Linked DNA regions of Pirellula sp. SH-Sr6A. The protein of the gene in region 2 binds, or shares a complex with, the protein of the main gene of each other region. Links are inferred from orthologs where the notes say so. Each region holds a gene or a part of one and is shown on either strand. Other genes may lie near its edges. The genes, in order: accD and VN12_RS17840.

Region 1 (3,309 bases), 2.9 Mb from region 2 along the record:
CGAATCCGCAATACACGCTTACCGTCGACCTGGAAAACTGCACGGTGAACGATGGAAACGGATTTGAAGCAACGTTCCAGATCGAGCCATTCCGACGCCATTGCTTGCTGCACGGTCTGGACGATATCAGCTTGACGTTGGAAAATGAGAGCATGATCAGCGCATTCGAAGCGGCGCATCCCGCGTTGGCCTAAACCTACCCCCTTCGCGATAACTTGCCATTGGAAGGTGGATTGATGACGCGTCCCGTCCTTCTGTTCTCATCCACCTACGTCGGCTACGATTTTCTGCGTCAGATTCCAAGTTCTCCAATCGACTGGAATCGCTTCGAATTTACACTGGATCCCACGCACCCCCATCTCTTTGGGTGCGTGGTCTACGACGATCTGCCTGGAACTCTTCGGCTTCCATGCCCCAGATCGCATTGCTTGCTAGTGACGGGCGAACCCCCTTCCCTGCGGACCTATCGCCCTCGTTACACGCATCAGTTTGGTGCGATTCGCACGAGCCACACATCGATATCCCATCCCAAAAAATCGCTGGGACATGAGGGGCAGCCGTGGTACTACGGGCTTTGGCCAGGGGACACCCACGGCGATATCCTGCGTTTTGACGAACTTGCACAGCTTCCGCCACCCGCGAAACCCTACCGAATCAGCGTCATTGCCAGCAACAAAACGACCACACCGGATCACCGAGAACGATTGCGTTTCGTTCAGATGCTCCAAGATGCAATGGGCCAGGATCTCCATGTGTTTGGACGAGGCATCCGGTCGATGCAGGACAAATCCGAGGCGATTTATCCCTACGAGTACCATATCGTTCTCGAAAATGACCACTCCGATTACTATGTCTCCGAGAAACTGGTGGATAGCTATCTCGGCTGGGCATTCCCCATCTACTCCGGAAGCCGACACGTGAACGACTTGTTTCCGACCGAATCGTTTCTTCGCATCGATATGTATCGGCCCGAGGAGTCGATCCACCGCATTCGCGATGCGATCAGGAACAATTTGGCGGAGCGTCGCTTCGACGCAATGCGTACGGCGAGAGAGAGCGTGCTGTATCAACACAATCTTTTCGCCATGATTCAACGTCACTTCGCCGAACTTGCTCCGTGGAGCCCACGGGGACGCGGATGTGTGCTTTACCCAAAGAAACAAGCCACCAAACAAATACTGCGTCGGTTCTACGAACGAGGCTTGCTGCTGGACTGACCCCAACGTCGGTGCACGAGCTTGCTATATGGCAAGCCACATGGGGTAACCCTTCGCGACTGCGTTGTGTGGGCGACCAAGCATCAAAAAGAAAGAACACTTGGCTAGGAATTATCACGAAGGATGTGGTGAGAACGACAGATCCGGAGGCAGGAGGCCAAGGCCAAAAAAACTACAGTTTCCCGCAGTAGTCGATGGCGGTCGCGATCTCGGTCTTGAGACGTTTGCGCTCTACAATTCGGTCGACATAGCCATGCTCCAACAGAAACTCGCTCGTCTGGAACCCTTCCGGCAATTCGATTCGAATCGTCGCTTTGATCGTCCTGGGGCCCGCAAACCCGATCAGGGCTTTGGGTTCTGCAAAGATCAAATCACCGAGGCTGGCAAAGCTGGCGGCGACGCCACCCATCGTGGGGTTGGTGAGGACACTAATATATAGCCCGCCATTCGCATGGTACTTCGCGAGCGCCGCGGATACTTTGGCCATCTGCATCAGGGACAGAATCCCTTCGTGCATCCGGGCTCCACCGCCAGACCCGCTCACGATGATCAAAGGAAGCTTCAGTTCGGTGGCACGCTCAATCAGCCGAGTCAAACGCTCCCCCACCACCGATCCCATGCTCCCCATAATGAAGGCCGAATCGGTGATAGCAATCGCAACCCGGCGGGCGCGAATCATCCCAGTCCCGCAAACAGCTGCATCGGTCAACCCCGTGCGGGTTTGCTCATCGACAAGTCGTTGCGCGTAGGTTTTTTTGTCCGAGAAGGAGAGGGGATCTGTCGGCAATACACTCTCATCACAGATCTCGAAGGTATTCTCGTCGAGCAATTGCGAGATGCGATCCCAAGCCGAAACGTACATGTGATAGTTGCACTTGGGGCAAACATTCAAATTCCGTTCTACCTCTTTGCGGTAGATCGTCTCGTTGCACCCGGCGCACTTGATCCAAAGACCTTCAGGTACGCCACGTCGGCTCGCTTGCTTGGATTCGTTCTCTAAAGTGCTCATGTCGCGTATTCAGGCCGAATATAACTGGTGTGCGAGGATGATCCTGCGAGGGCGTTCGAATCGCCCATCGCTGACTGCTGCCCATCGGTTAGCGATCCAGAAACCTGAGAATCGGAATCGACACACTGATGCGTATCTGCGTCGATCAATTCCCAACTCCCGTTATCGCACTCCGACTCCCACATATCGTCGATGTCGGTTTCCATCAATTTGTTCGCTACCAACGTAGCGAGCGGCTCGGAAACGACGACCGCAATTGTCTCATTTGCGTGCTTTTTGCATAGCTTGCTTAGCAATTTTGAAACGCGAGCCTCCGCCTCGTCAATCGTTTCCCCGCCCGGTGGACAGAACGCTCGAGGATTGTCTTGAACCTGGCGGAACAACTTCGGCTGCTGACGCTTCACTTCGTCGATCCGCTTTCCCTCCCAAAGTCCATGGTCCAAATTGGCAAAGCAATCACAGACCTTCCACTTCGCTTTGGAGTGGTCCGCGATCTCCTTGGCAGTCTCCTGCGCGGATTCACAAGGACCGCAATAGACGTGAGCAATAGGCAATCGCTCCAGTTCCGTCGCGACACGTTGGATTTGCTCCAACCCATGCGACGAGAGAGGAATATCCAGACTTCCCTTGATTCGTTCTTGTTCATCGAACACAGTGGCCCCAGGGCGTACCACTACAACATTACACATACAATCAATCCAGAGAGGAACGAAATGCGGCCGCTCATGGGGAGTACGCCGCTTGCAATCGAGTGATCGCTTGGCAGTAGTCCGGCTGCTTGAACAACGCAGACCCCACCACTAGCAAATCGGCCCCAGCAGCAACGCAGGAACCGATTGTTTTTTCATTGACACCACCATCAACTTCCAACAACAAACGATCGCCGTACTGGTCGTGCAACTGCGAGAGCCGCTCCAACGCAATCGGATTGAACGCTTGCCCGCCAAATCCCGCTTGGACACTCATGACCAGAAACAGGTCACAGAATTCCACGAATGGCGTTACAGTCTCCCAGCCAGTCTGCGGATTGATCGCTAGCCCTGCGAGAACTCCGTGTGACTGGATCGACCTTAGCAATCCCTC
Region 2 (3,321 bases):
CGTTGCACCTTCGGTGGCGGTGGCCACTGCGAGAAAATTCTCGCTGCCGATCAACCCCCTGCCCCGCACTTCCCGGCTGTCCGCGAAGCGATGAAGGCGTTCGTCGAGGAGAAAGAAATTTCCGGCGCGGTGACCTTGGTCGCATCATCCGAGAAGGTCTTGCATCTGGATGCGACCGGCTTCGCAGATCTGGCGAGTCAAAAGCCATTGCAATCCGACAGCATCTTTTGGATCGCTTCGATGACCAAACCGATGACGGGCGTGTGCGTCATGATGTTGGTGGAAGAAGGAAAGCTGAAGCTCGATGCCCCCATTAGCGATTACTTGCCAGGTATGAAGGGGCTTGCACTGAGCGATGGAACTCCAGCCAGGATTACACTGCGACATTTGTTAACGCATACGTCCGGTATGGCGGAGCTTCCTGGCGGAGAGGCTTACTCGTCAAAGAACCTCAAAGAAGCGGCGTCTCGCTACGCCAAAGTGAAAGTTCTCTTTCCACCCGGTTCGAAATGGCAATACAGTCAGACATCCATCAATACAGCAGCATGTATTGTGGAGACCGTTTCCGGCAAGCCGTTTGATGTCTTTCTCGACGAGAGAGTTTGCAAACCGTTAGGGATGAAGGATACCACTTTCTATCTCTCTGATTCTCAGGCGCAGCGGCTTGCTAAGTCCTATCGAAGAACGGAGCAGGGGGAGTTGGAGGAGGCATCGATCGGTCTGCTCGGAGGGAAGAAACCGACGGATCGCGATCGCATGCCCGCGGCGAATGGAGGACTCTTTTCAACCGCCGCGGACTATTCGCGATTCGCTCGCATGTTGCTTCGCAAGGGAGAGTTGGATGGGGTTCGTATCCTATCGCCGAAAAGTGTTGCAGAGTTCTCCACCCCATCGGCAGGCGAAGTGATTACGGGCTTCACGCCGGGAAACACTTGGGGGATCGGCTGCTGTATCGTCCTCGATCCACAAGGCGTGACGAAGGATCTTTCGCCGGGGAGTTATGGTCACGGCGGCGCCTATGGCACGCAGGCTTGGATCGATCCGACCAAAGATCGTTGCTATATCTTGATGACCCAGCGGGCGAACTTCCCCAATGCCGACGCGTCCAACGTCCGCAAAGAGTTTCAAGAGAAAGCGGCAGCTGCATCGTAGCTGCCGGTTCTGAGCAGTGAACTTCTACCGCCGCTGACGATGAAAGGATGGTTGATCCTGGGAAGCGGAGGTAGCAGTTTCGGTTTGGGAGGGGACGCACCGGTCGGAGACCGGCTGTTGCTTGGGCTAGGCGGTGATGGTGGCGCCGTGGGTTTGGACGGAACCGTCTTCCAGTTGCTCGAGGAAGGTCCCCATGCGACGGAACTTCTCGTAGCGATCGGAGGCCAGTTGCGCCGCCGGCACTTTGAGCAGTCCGTCCAGGGTTTTGGACAAGTAGCCTTTGAGGCGCGAGGCCATTTCGTGGTGGTCTCGATGGGCTCCGCCGAGGGGCTCTTCGATCACATCGTCGACCACTCGTAGTTTGGAGAGGTGCGACGAGGTGAACCGCAAGGCGTCGGCCGCTTTCGGAGCGAACTGGTGGCTCTTCCAAAGGATCCCTGCGCATCCCTCCGGGCTGATGACGGAGTAGTAAGCATATTGCAACATGGCGATCTTGTTACCCACGCCAATGCCCAGTGCCCCGCCGGACCCCCCTTCCCCGATGACCACGCAGATGATGGGAACTTCCAGTTGGCTCATGAGGAACATGCTCTCGGCGATGACTTGCGCCTGCCCGCGTTCTTCGGCACCGACTCCTGGGTAAGCACCTGGAGTGTCGATGAAGCAGATGATGGGGAGCCCGTACTTTTCTGCCATCTTCATCTTGGACATGGCTTTGCGGTAGCCTTCCGGATGCGCGCACCCGAAGTGGCAAGCGGATCGTTCTTTGTACGTGCGTCCTTTTTGGTGGCCGACGACCATGACTTTGTGACGACCTAGTTTGGCGAAGCCGGTGAGCATGGCGCGGTCGTCGCCAAAGAATTTGTCCCCGTGCAATTCGACGAATTCGTCGAAGGCAAGATTCAGGTAGTCCTTGGTGTACGGACGGTCTTTGTGCCGTGAGACTTGGACGATCTGCCAAGGGCTCAGTTCGCCATAGATCTTTCTGGTCGTTTCCGTCCACTTGCGGCGAAGGGCATTGATCTGCTGTTCTTCATCCGGCGAGTGGGTTGGGGATTGCTCAAGCTGCTTGAGTTGAATCTCGATATCGAGCATCGGTTGTTCGAATTCAAAGCCAGGAGGAGTTGTTTCCATGGTGCAACTATTGGTTCGGAAGGTGTCCGTTGAAGATGGTTTGGTTTGAAACGGGGCGAGCAGGTTCGGGTATCGATGAATGCGATGCGTGTATTACGTGGGGTTATCGACTCGGCCTGCGGATGGCATGTCATCGAAGACCGAGACGTCAGGTTTCCTCGGTGGTTTTTTAAATATGGGTGTAGCGCGAATGATTTTGAGAACATCCCACATCGATTGAGGTCGGTCCTCGGGCTTTTTCGACATCATTTTGCGGATGACGTTGTTGAATTCGGGGGTGACGTTGTCGTTGACGACCAGCACGGACGGTGCCGCTGCGGTGAGGTGTTTGCTCAACAGGTCGTTTGGGGTATTGCCCGTGAACGGGGGTTTGCCGACGAGCATTTCGTAGAACATGCAGCCGAGGGAATAGATATCGCTGCGTGGGTCGAGGCCTTGCCCGCGAATTTGCTCGGGGGACATGTAGGAGCGGGTCCCTTCGACTTTGCTTTTGCCACCGAAGAGTTTGCTCAGCCCTGTTTTGGCTTTTTTGGCGATGGTGAAATCGATGAGTTTTACCAAGCCATCGCGATTGACGAGAATGTTATCGGGCTTGATATCGCAATGCACATAACCCTTGCTATGGAAGTAGTAGAGGGCTTCGCTGATTTGTTCGATGATCGAGGCCAGCATGTAAGCGATCGGTTCGGGACCTTTTCGCAACGCTTGCTTCAAGTTGATTTCGCTGAAGAGTTCAAGGACGATGAAAGGGGTGTCGGCGTCGGTGACGTACTCGACCAGCTTGATGATGTTCTTGTGATGGAGATTGCTGGCGATCTCGAACTCATGTTTGAGGAAGCCGATTTCTTCTTTATTCCCTCGTTGCTCGGGACGCAGCACTTTGAGGGCATAGCGATTGCCGTCGTCTTTGATTCCTTCCCAGACCTGACAAGTACTTCCGAGGCGGATCAAGCGGGCCAATCGGTATGGTCCCAGGAAGTCTCGAACTTTAACCATGAAAACCCTGTGTTTTGCCCGGGGATGGCTCCCCCTCCC

The links.
Region 1: the proteins of VN12_RS17840 (region 2) and accD are in contact, whole or in part, in a solved structure (PDB 8UXZ), measured with the Escherichia coli proteins. The link is inferred for Pirellula sp. SH-Sr6A from one-to-one orthologs.

What each region holds. Positions count from the first base shown.
Region 1 is NZ_CP011272.1:1,777,084-1,780,392, forward strand. The notes cover bases 309-3,294. They hold accD (acetyl-CoA carboxylase, carboxyltransferase subunit beta), read right to left. Parts: upstream 2,227-3,294; coding sequence 1,390-2,226; downstream 309-1,389. Other genes in these bases: VN12_RS07020 (glycosyltransferase family 10 domain-containing protein), read left to right, coding at 309-1,217; VN12_RS07030 (histidine phosphatase family protein), read right to left, coding at 2,223-2,915; rpe (ribulose-phosphate 3-epimerase), read right to left, coding at 2,950-3,294. In the rest of the region: leuD (3-isopropylmalate dehydratase small subunit), read left to right, coding at 1-194; more of VN12_RS07020, read left to right, coding at 237-308; more of rpe, read right to left, coding at 3,295-3,309.
Region 2 is NZ_CP011272.1:4,659,940-4,663,260, reverse strand. What follows is about bases 283-3,280. They hold VN12_RS17840 (acetyl-CoA carboxylase carboxyltransferase subunit alpha), read right to left. Parts: upstream 2,287-3,280; coding sequence 1,279-2,286; downstream 283-1,278. Other genes in these bases: VN12_RS17835 (serine/threonine-protein kinase), read right to left, coding at 2,380-3,280; VN12_RS17845 (serine hydrolase domain-containing protein), read left to right, coding at 283-1,152. Outside these bases: more of VN12_RS17845, read left to right, coding at 1-282; more of VN12_RS17835, read right to left, coding at 3,281-3,282. UniProt on the Escherichia coli protein: Component of the acetyl coenzyme A carboxylase (ACC) complex. First, biotin carboxylase catalyzes the carboxylation of biotin on its carrier protein (BCCP) and then the CO(2) group is transferred by the carboxyltransferase to acetyl-CoA to form malonyl-CoA.